DNA from 3 places in the Rhizobium grahamii genome. Region 2 is predicted to be linked to each of the others. Evidence: riboswitches for the same ligand, from Rfam matches in the RefSeq annotation. Region 2 holds a riboswitch; each other region holds the start of a gene.

Evidence for each region. Region 2 has a riboswitch for cobalamin ahead of FZ934_RS22645 (ABC transporter substrate-binding protein). Riboswitches for the same ligand answer to the same signal wherever they lie in the genome.
Region 1: another riboswitch for cobalamin. It lies ahead of bluB (5,6-dimethylbenzimidazole synthase); the one in region 2 lies ahead of FZ934_RS22645 (ABC transporter substrate-binding protein).
Region 3: another riboswitch for cobalamin. It lies ahead of cobU (bifunctional adenosylcobinamide kinase/adenosylcobinamide-phosphate guanylyltransferase); the one in region 2 lies ahead of FZ934_RS22645 (ABC transporter substrate-binding protein).

Annotation. Positions count from the first base shown of each region.
Region 1 is NZ_CP043498.1:1,359,390-1,362,664, reverse strand. Features, by position in the region: gene FZ934_RS06795 (LTA synthase family protein) at 1-5, opposite strand, end outside; partial or broken gene FZ934_RS06790 (TolB family protein) at 285-1,117, shown strand; cobalamin riboswitch at 1,143-1,323, shown strand; gene bluB (5,6-dimethylbenzimidazole synthase) at 1,365-2,108, shown strand; gene FZ934_RS06780 (DUF2865 domain-containing protein) at 2,065-3,147, opposite strand; gene FZ934_RS06775 (NADP-dependent malic enzyme) at 3,269-3,275, opposite strand, start outside.
Region 2 is NZ_CP043499.1:811,423-814,697, forward strand. Features, by position in the region: gene FZ934_RS22635 (class I SAM-dependent methyltransferase) at 1-27, opposite strand, end outside; gene FZ934_RS22640 (LysR substrate-binding domain-containing protein) at 194-1,069, shown strand; cobalamin riboswitch at 1,139-1,364, shown strand; gene FZ934_RS22645 (ABC transporter substrate-binding protein) at 1,542-2,558, shown strand; gene FZ934_RS22650 (FecCD family ABC transporter permease) at 2,555-3,275, shown strand, end outside.
Region 3 is NZ_CP043498.1:1,638,428-1,641,702, forward strand. Features, by position in the region: gene cobW (cobalamin biosynthesis protein CobW) at 1-859, opposite strand, end outside; gene cobU (bifunctional adenosylcobinamide kinase/adenosylcobinamide-phosphate guanylyltransferase) at 864-1,388, opposite strand; cobalamin riboswitch at 1,519-1,915, opposite strand; gene FZ934_RS08160 (chloride channel protein) at 2,147-3,275, shown strand, end outside.

The DNA of each region.
Region 1 (3,275 bases), on a different replicon from region 2:
CGGATGCTTGCGTCGATCCCGGAATAGAACGACACGACGCGCACCGCCGCTCCGGATCTAATTACTTGCGCGATCAACGCCTCAACTCCAACGTCATGAAAACTTCATGGAACTGTCACATCCGCGTCATGAACGCTAGATGAACCGATTAAGTTTCCCGAGATTGCGCAGCTTTTTATCGTTGTAGGCCAATGGCGTAGGGGGAGGGCGTCGCATTGCCGTCCTTGCGCAGGGCTGCCGCCTATCGTAGTTGATGATCACCACCCGGCAGCGAGGAGGACGAAGTGCGGAGTTCGGTTGAGATTTACAATGTACGAACGGGCGAAACACGGATCGTTTGGCAGACGGAAGAACTTGTCGAGGCGCCGAATTTCGCGCCCGACGGACGCTATCTCCTGCTGAACGGCAACGGGCGCCTCTACCAGCTGTTGCTCGACGGATCCGGCCGTGTTGAGGAGGTCGATACAGGCTTTGCCGTCACGTGCAACAACGACCATGGTATTTCTCCCGACGGATCGCAGATCGTCATCTCCGACAAGACCCAGTTCGGCAAGTCGACGATCTATGTCCTGCCTATCGAGGGTGGGACACCGCAATTGGTGACACCGAAGCAACCTTCCTATTGGCACGGGTGGTCGCCCGACGGGAAAGAGCTTGCCTACTGCGGCATCCGCGACGACCTTTTCGATATCTATACGATTCCGGTCAACGGCGGTGAGGAGCGACGGTTGACGCACGGCGAAGGCCGCAACGACGGGCCGGACTATTCTCACGACGGTCGATGGATCTACTTCAATTCAAGCCGCACCGGGCTGATGCAGATCTGGCGTATTCATCCTAACGGCAGCGGCCTAGAGCAGGTCACGCACGACAATTACGGCAACTGGTTTGCGCATCCGGCGCCTACGAACGACAAGGTGCTGATCCTTTCCTACGACCCCGATGTCTTCGATCATCCCGCGATCTAAACGTTCGCTTGCGGATGATGGACATGGACGGCGGCAACCTCACCACCCTGTTCGAGCTTTTTGGAGGGCAGGGCACCATCAATGTTCCGAACTGGTCACCTGATGGTGACGAGTTTGCCTTTGTGCGTTACTTCCCGGTACCGGACTGACCGCTTGCGCCAACCGGCCGTTCCCGGCATAGAGGCGGTGTCAGGTGCCCGCGACAAGGCGGGAGAATCGGGAATCCGGTGAAAAACCGGAACGTGCCCAACGCTGTAAGGCTGACGTTTGCCGCATGATACCACTGGTCCAACCGGGAAGGCGCGGCAGACGGACGACGCCAAGTCAGAAGACCGGCCCGACAATCATTGACTGCCCCGCGTGGACGGCGGGCGGTGGTATTGTTGGGGATTAACGATGCGACCAAACACGTTGGAGCCGCTCGCAAGAGCAGGCGCTTTTGCGCCGGATGAACAAGAAAGCGTCTACAAGGCGATCAAGACCAGGCGGGATGTCCGGTCGGAATTTCTGCCCGATGCCGTGCCGGACGAGGTTATACGCCGTCTGTTGGACGCCGCCCATCACGCGCCGTCTGTCGGCTTCATGCAACCGTGGAACTTCGTTGTCGTCAAGGACGACGCCGTGAAAACCGCAGTCTGGGAAGCCTTCAATCGGGCAAATCTTGAAGCTGCGGAAATGTTCAGCGGCGAGCAGCAGGCGACTTATCGTTCGCTCAAGCTGGAGGGTATCAGAACCGCGCCCCTTGGGCTCTGCGTTACCTGCAACCCGGACCGCTGCGGCGACGTCGTGCTCGGGCGCACTCATAACGCCCGCATGGACTCCTATTCGACCGTCTGCGCGATCCAGAACCTCTGGCTTGCCGCTCGCGCTGAAGGGATCGGCGTCGGCTGGGTAAGCATTTTTCGGGAAGACGAACTGAAGCATATTCTGGGCGTGCCGGAGCGGATCGAGATCGTCGCCTGGCTGTGTATCGGTTACGTCGACCGGTTTTATAGCGAGCCCGAACTTGCCGTAAAGGGATGGCGCCAGCGATTGCCGCTGGAGGAGCTGGTGTTCTCCGATCACTGGGGCGAGAGGGATCCGGAATTCGCGTCGTCTATTGCTGCTGCGGCTGAGGTCCCTCCACGGCCGGGTTCTTGAGGTCGATGGTTCCCTGATCGCCCGCCAGGAATTTCGGGCCGACCTGCCGGACCTTGTTGCTCTGCGGATCGTAGGGCCGGTCCGGCACCTGCGGCTGTGGTGCTGCTGCCGGGGAAGCGGGCGTGCTGGTAGCCGGCTTGGTCTCGATCGTCGTGATCGATCCTTTCTGCGGAGGCTCTGCGGTCGCCGACTGGCTCTTGCGCATGCGCTCGTAATAGCCGTTGAGATCACATGTGCACGACGTCTTCTCGCCGGGCTTGCGGTTCTTGTAGGCAAAGGCGTTCGGCATGGCACTATAGGAGGCGCCGGTTCGCGCGGATATCATGTTCGACGTCTCGGTGTTCGAGACGTCGTGATAGAAGAGTTCGGTTTCGATCCCCGGGCACATTTTCGAACATGTCTCGGCATCGCGCGCGAAATCGAATGAGGTGGCGTTTGGAGTGATCGGGAAGAAACCGCCGTCACAGGTACGGACGCAGACGGTGTTCACGTGGGACTGGCCCTGCGTGCCTGATGGGTAGGGGCGCTGCATCTGGTTGAAACTGGGTGGAATGAAGGTGTCGTTTCGGCCAGCCTGGTCCTCGACCCCAGGCGGCTGATCGTCGTTGCGGCCCCAATCGGAAAAATCGGCGTTGTTGCAGCCATTCTCCTCCAGCGCGGATAGCAATTCGTTGCGGGTGCGCGTATCGTCGCTTCGTGCGCGCGCACCGTCTCGCTGGTCCTGCAGATAGCGGATATTGTCCACCATCCGCGCCTCGGCCTGCTCGAGTTCGCCGCAATAGTCGGCGTTCTCCCCACCGACCACAACCATGCTGCCGGCGCTGCAGCCATTTCGGCGCAGGTCCGTGCGCAGCTTGCGAAGTTCCAGATTCTGTTCGGCGAGCGCGCTGGCGTATTTGCGAACTTCGGGCGTGTTGCCGATCACCTCGGGCAAATCGGCAAGACGCGCCCGCAAGTCACCGCAGATTGGTGCGACTTGCGCATAGGCGGGGGTGGAAAGAGCAATCAGAAGCGCAAAAGACAGGTTCCGGCGTTTCAAGGCATCGTCCCGCGGATAAACGACAAACGTGAGAGGCGGCATCACCGCCTCTCCTTCCTAGCCTGTTTATCTTAACAAGCTGCCGCCTGAACCCTAACGCATTTTCCCGATTTGTGCCAACTCACGCC
Region 2 (3,275 bases):
GCTGCCGTCATTATGTCTGTTGCTCATCGCTTTTTCCTCGCTTTAAGACGCGTTTATGCTGCCGTGGGAAATGTGTTCTCCCCGGCCAAAATGTTCCAAAACCGAAACTACTGTTCTCGATGCGGATAAAAAACACTGGAATTGCAATGGCGGAAACCGATATGATCGAACAACCAATGTTCCTAAAAGTCACATGGCGAGAAATATACCTTCTCTCAACGCGCTCCGCGCCTTCGAAGCTGCAGGCCGTCACGGTCGAATGACCCTCGCCGCGGACGAGTTGAACGTCACCCATAGCGCGGTGAGCCGGCAGGTTCAGCATCTCGAGGAGGTGCTGGGCGTTCCTCTCTTTGAGGGACCAAAGAACAGGCTCCGGTTGACCGAGGCCGGAGCAGTGCTTCTCGCAGGCCTTAGTGGCGCGTTCGACCAGATCGACGCGTCGGTTCGTGCAGTCGCCGATACCGAGGCTGGGTCGATCGACGTGTCGTGTCCGGGAACCTTCACGATGCGCTGGCTGATCCCCCGGCTATATCGCTTTCAGGCCGAGTACCCTCAGATAGACGTGCGTCTGACGGCATCATCGCGTCCCGTGGATTTCGGCCGGGATGGTTTCGATGTCGCAATCCGGGTTGGCGATCCGCCATGGCCGACAGGCGCGGAGGTCATCCCGTTATTTCCCGAGCAGACGGGCCCAGTCATGGCGCCGACCGTTGCAACGTTCGAGGGAGCCGCACTCCTTCATACGCGAACACGGCCCCGTGCATGGGAAAATTGGCTCGCGCGGTCGCGAGCGGCACCGTGGATCGGGCCCAAAGTCGACTATGAGCACTTCTACTTCATGCTCGAAGCTGCAAGGGCGGGATTGGGTGTCTGCGTGGCGCCATGGCCCTACGTCGTCGATGACATCAAGGCCGGGCGGCTGAAAGCACCACAGGGCTTCATCGACAGCGGCCATCAGTACGTGGCCCTGAGGCGTGCTCGGCGCAACCGAAAGGCCAGTCTGTTTTGTGATTGGCTGGCAAACGAAGCGTCACAGTTTTCCAGTTCAGAACCGGCTCCCTCAGCGTGACACAATCACGACAACCACCCGACCTCACCGGAAATCGCGGTAGCAAGGCTTGACGGTCGCGGTCGCTGCGTCATAAGTGGCCACGACGGTTCCCCGAGAATGACTTCAACGGGAATAATAGGGAACACGGTGCGGAAGACCCCAAAGGGACCAAGACCGTGGCTGCCCCCGCAACTGTAAGCGGCTTGCCGATCATCCTCGGGCCGGAGGGCCATGCCACTGCGACTATCGCGGGAAGGCAGATGACCGACACATATCCGTGAGCCAGGAGACCTGCCGTCAATCACGATCCAATCAGCCGGGCGGGGATGCCCGACAAGGAGCAGACATGATTGACCAATTTTCCGACCACCTGCGACACGCCATCCGTCTCGATTGGACGATCCGCCGCTAGCACTTTTTCTTTCGTCGCCGCCGCAATGTCTTGCGCGTCGACACCGCTAGCTCCTTCTTTCCAATCAGAGAATTTCCTATGCGATATCTTTTGCAGACTCTTTCCCTTGCGCTCGCGCTCGTCGGTACTTCCGCGCCGGTGTTTGCCGCCACCCAATACCCCCTCACCGTCAACAATTGCGGCCAGACGCTGACCTTCGCCAAGCCGCCGACAAAGATCGTATCAATCGGCCAGGGCATGACCGAGGTCCTTTTCTCGCTAGGGCTCGCCGACAAGATTTCAGGAACGGCCGTATGGGTCGGCCCGGTTCTACCGCAATATGCCGATGCCAACAGCAAGATCAGACGCTTGGCCGAAAACGATCCGAGCTTCGAATCCGTGGTTGCCGCTGAACCGGATTTGGTCGCTGCCGAATTCGAGTGGCACGTCGGGCCCCAGGGTTCAGTCGGTAAACGCGAACAGTTCACCGACCTCGGCATCAACACCTACATCGCGCCGGCCGATTGCGTGGCGAAGATTAACGCGGACGGCGGCGATGGCGTGCGCAAGGAATTGTTCACGATGGACCTGATCTATCAGGAGATATCAGAACTTTCCGAGATTTTTGACATCAAGGATCGTGGCGATGCCCTGATTGCCGATCTGAAGAAGCGGGAGGCCGATGCGGTCGCTTCTCTGGGGCTCGTGCCAGGCAAGAACCTCCCTGTCCTCTTCTGGTTCTCCAGCAAGGAGGTCAAGGGCGATGCCTTCATCGCCGGCAAGAACAGCGCTCCGGCCTACATCCTGAAGACGCTTGGCGCCCGCAACGTCGTTGCGACCGAGGAGGAATGGCCGCTAGTGGGGTGGGAGACGATCTCCGAGGCCAACCCCGCAGTCATCGTCATCGCCACGATGGACCGCCGGCGCTATGCTGCGGATGACCCTGCGGTGAAGATCGACTTCCTTGAAAGCGATGCGGTGACCAGGGAACTCGACGCGGTCAAGAACAAGCGCTTCGTGATGATGGACGCGCAGTCGATGAACCCGACGATCCGGACCATCGACGGCATCGAGATCCTGGCGAACGGCATCAAGTCTTTCGGCCTGTCGCAGTGAGCGATATCGGTTCAACGCATAGCAGATGGTGGGCGTATGGCGCGCTCACCGTCGCAGCCATCCTGGCGCTCGGCTTCGTGGTCAGCCTTGCCGCGTCCATCGGTGAGATCGCGATACCAGTCGATACGACGGCAAAGGTCGTGTCGAACCGGCTCTTTGGAACCGCCTTCGAGCTGAGCCGCATCCATCAGGGCATCGTCTGGGATTACAGGCTCAGCCGCGCGTTGGTGGCGGCAAGCACCGGCGCCTCGCTGGCGCTCAGCGGCGTGATCCTGCAGGCGCTCTTGCGCAATCCGCTTGCCGAACCCTACGTCCTCGGCATCTCTGCAGGGGCGTCCACCGGCGCGGTTTCGGTCATGATCCTTGGCCTGGGCTATGGCGTGCTGGGGCTATCAGGCGGAGCCTTCGTCGGCGCCGTCATTGCCTTCCTGCTGGTGGGTGTGCTGGCGACCGGAGCGGGAGGCACCAGCGAGCGGATTATCCTTTGCGGCGTGGCGGGCTCGCAACTCTTCAACGCGCTGACGTCCTACATAGTAACTACCTCGGCCAATGCCGAACAAGCCCGCGGCGTACTGTTCTGGCTGCTTGGGTCGCTGAGCGGTGTACGCTGGCCAGATGTCTATCTCTCGGTGCCAATCACCGTCATCGGCTTCGTCCTCTGCCTCGCTCACGTTCGCGCACTCGACGCCTTCGCTTTCGGCAGCGACGCGGCGGCGG
Region 3 (3,275 bases), on a different replicon from region 2:
GCAACACGTCATGTTCGCCTATGATGCCCTTCAGGGCATCCACGAAGGCTGCCGGATCGACAATAGCGCCGAGTTCCACCACGAAGCTGTCGAACTCGTCGTGATCGTGGGGAACACCATCCTCATGCTCGAGTTCATGATGAGACTTGCGGTTGATCACATCGTCTTCGGTTCCGACGCCGAGCCCGAGCAGCACGCTTGCCGGAACCTCGCCATTACGCGCCTCGATCATCACGGGCTTACGCGCGATACGCGATGCAACCTCATCGCGCACGCGGCCAAGGCCGGCGGTATCGAGAAGATCGGTCTTGTTGAGCACGATCAGATCGGCGCAGGTCAGCTGATCCTCGAAAAGCTCCTCGATCGGGCTCTCGTGGTCGAGCGACTCGTCTTCCACGCGGCGAGCCTCGACGGCATCGTGATCGTCAGCAAAGCGCCCGGCGGCGACAGCCGCGCTATCGACAACGGTGATGACGCCATCGACGGTGACCTGCGTACGGATATCAGGCCAGTTGAAGGCGGCAACGAGCGGCTGCGGCAGCGCGAGGCCTGAGGTTTCGATGACGATATGATCGGGGCGCTGCTCGCGCTCCAGGAGCTTGGTCATCGTCGGAATGAAATCGTCGGCAACCGTGCAGCAGATGCAGCCGTTGGTCAGCTCGATGATATCATCCTCGGTGCAATTCTCCGCGCCGCAGCCCTTCAGCACGTCGCCATCGACGCCGAGATCGCCGAACTCGTTGATAATAAGCGCGATCTTCTTGCCGTTGGTGTTGGAAAGCAGATTGCGGATCATCGTCGTCTTGCCGGCGCCGAGGAAGCCGGTGATCACGGTCGCCGGGATTTTCTGCTGGTTCATGAATTCAACCCTTCATCTTCAGCGGCAGACCTGCCGCGATAAAATACACGTCCGCGGCCTCTGCCGCGATCATTTGATGCAAGCGACCGGCGTGATCCCGGAAATCCCGCGCCATGCGGTTCTCAGGAACGATACCGAGACCGACCTCGTTGGAAACGATGACGAGACGCGCACGCGCCGTCGGCAGATACGCGGCAAGCGAAGCAAACTCGGCCTCCATGTCACGCTCCTCCATCATCAGATTGGTGACCCAAAGCGTCAGGCAATCGACAAGGATCGCCCGCCCCTCGCCATCGATCGCCCGCAGGCAGCCGACCAGATCGAGTGGTTCCTCGTGGGTATGCCAGAGATCGCCACGATCGGCCTTGTGCTTGTCGATCCGCGCGCGCATCTCCTCGTCCCAGGCGCGACCAGTCGCCACATAGTGGCGCTCAAGCTCGCTCGAAACGACGAGCTGCTCCGCAAAACGCGATTTTCCTGACCGCGCGCCACCCAAAACGAGGGTCGCGCCGGATAATATCTGGCTCATGACAGGTGATATCCGATCTGCGGAACGCTGCCGCAAGGAACCGGAATGGCTGCAGGACGCAGCCGAAAACTCTTCTGTTCAGCCATGACAACCTCCGTGCTGGCAGCGGGCACAAGCCCAGGAATGGGCTTCTCGCCCGGCACGATTGGCAGGTCTCCTGGCTCGCGGGTCTTGGCCGCGATCGGGGCGGACCGGAAACCGGTCGCCCCAGATCGTGCCAGCGGATTTTCCTCGCCTTCCCGGCTGCATTTCATGAAAAGGCGGACGATTCGTAGACGTCAGAGGCGTCCTGCCCTGGTTGATCATGATGCACTGCCAGTGACTTTTCCGTCGCCACTTCCGCGCCGCCCGCCTGCACCATTGCAGTCTGTCAGCCACCCGAAAACAACGCCGGACGGAAAACCCTGACCGCTCTACAGTCGCGGGGTCGGCTATGATGACGGTGCCCGGATTGGGTCCACCGCTTCACATTCCCTTTTCATCCGCACCGATTCAACCGGTCCGGAACCATCCGTTATGAATTCATCGTTAGGCAAGGGTCTTGGTGAAGTCAATTGCAAGCAGGCGCACACGCTGCCGCATCCGCCCTCAACACGACCATCTCTACCAAATTTATCGTCTTTTATCAGCCACTTACGTCATAAATTATTGTTGCAAATGCCGGTCTTTTGCCGCAATTGCGTTGCAAGCGGATCGCGCCGTTGACTTCCCCCTCCCATCGCTCTTGATCGGCCCCACGTCCGCCTAGTTCTCCTGATATGCTTCTGAAAATCGATTTCCGCCGTTTTGGCCTGCTCCACACCCTTTTCGACATCGGGCGCATGCGCGCTCTTTTGCGCCGCAGCGAGATGGGAATGGTCATTGCCGGCGCGATCGTCGGCGTCATTTCCGGCCTGGCGGTAACAGCCATGAGCCTCATCTCGCGCGAGATGCACAGCCTGATTTTCGGCATCAGCGACGTGGAAAGACTGAGTTCGTCGCAGATCGACAACAAGCTTTTGCTGCTGACAGCGCCGGTCTGCGGCGGTGCGCTTCTGGGCCTGCTGCTCTTCATCCTCGCGAAGACGCGCAAGAAGCCGATGGTCGACCCGATCGAAGCAAACGCACTGCATGGCGGGCGGCTATCGCTGACCGATAGCATCCTCGTCGCCGTCCAGAACCTGATCTCCAACGGCTTTGGCGCATCGGTGGGACTGGAGGCCGGCTACACCCAGCTTGCGGCCGGCCTGGCGTCGAAGCTCGGGTTCAAGCTGCAACTGCGCCGCTCGGACCTTCGCGTGCTGGTCGGATGTGGCGCGGCCGGCGCGATCGCCGCCGCATTCAACGCCCCGCTGACGGGCGCCTTCTATGCGTTCGAGCTCATCATCGGCTCCTACACGATCGTCTCCCTGACGCCGGTGGTCGTCTCCGCGCTTGTCTCGACCGTTGTGGCAAGGCTGCTCGCCGACGGTGACTTCCTGATCGACGTCGGCGACTTCGGAACCGTCATGCCCGCCGACTACGTCCCGGCCATTCTCCTCGGCGCCTTCTGCGCCGGTATCGGTATTCTGATCATGCAGGGCGTCGCCTTCGTCGAGGAACTGGCGCGCAAGAGCTCGATCGCGCCGCCGCTCCGGCCGGCACTGGGCGGCATCGTCGTCGGCATTTTCGCGCTGATTACACCGCAGGTCCTGTCGGCTGGCCATGGCGCACTGCATCTCAATCTTGGCCGCGACGTCGCCATACCCGTACTGGTGGGCCTGTTCGTTCTGAAGGCCTTTGCTTCGGCGATCTCCATCGGTTCCGGCTTCAGAGGCGGGCTGTTCTTCGCGTCGCTATTCATGGGCGCGCTTCTCGGCAAACTCTTTGCCTATTCCGCACCATACTTCGCCCATGCCACGCTGACAC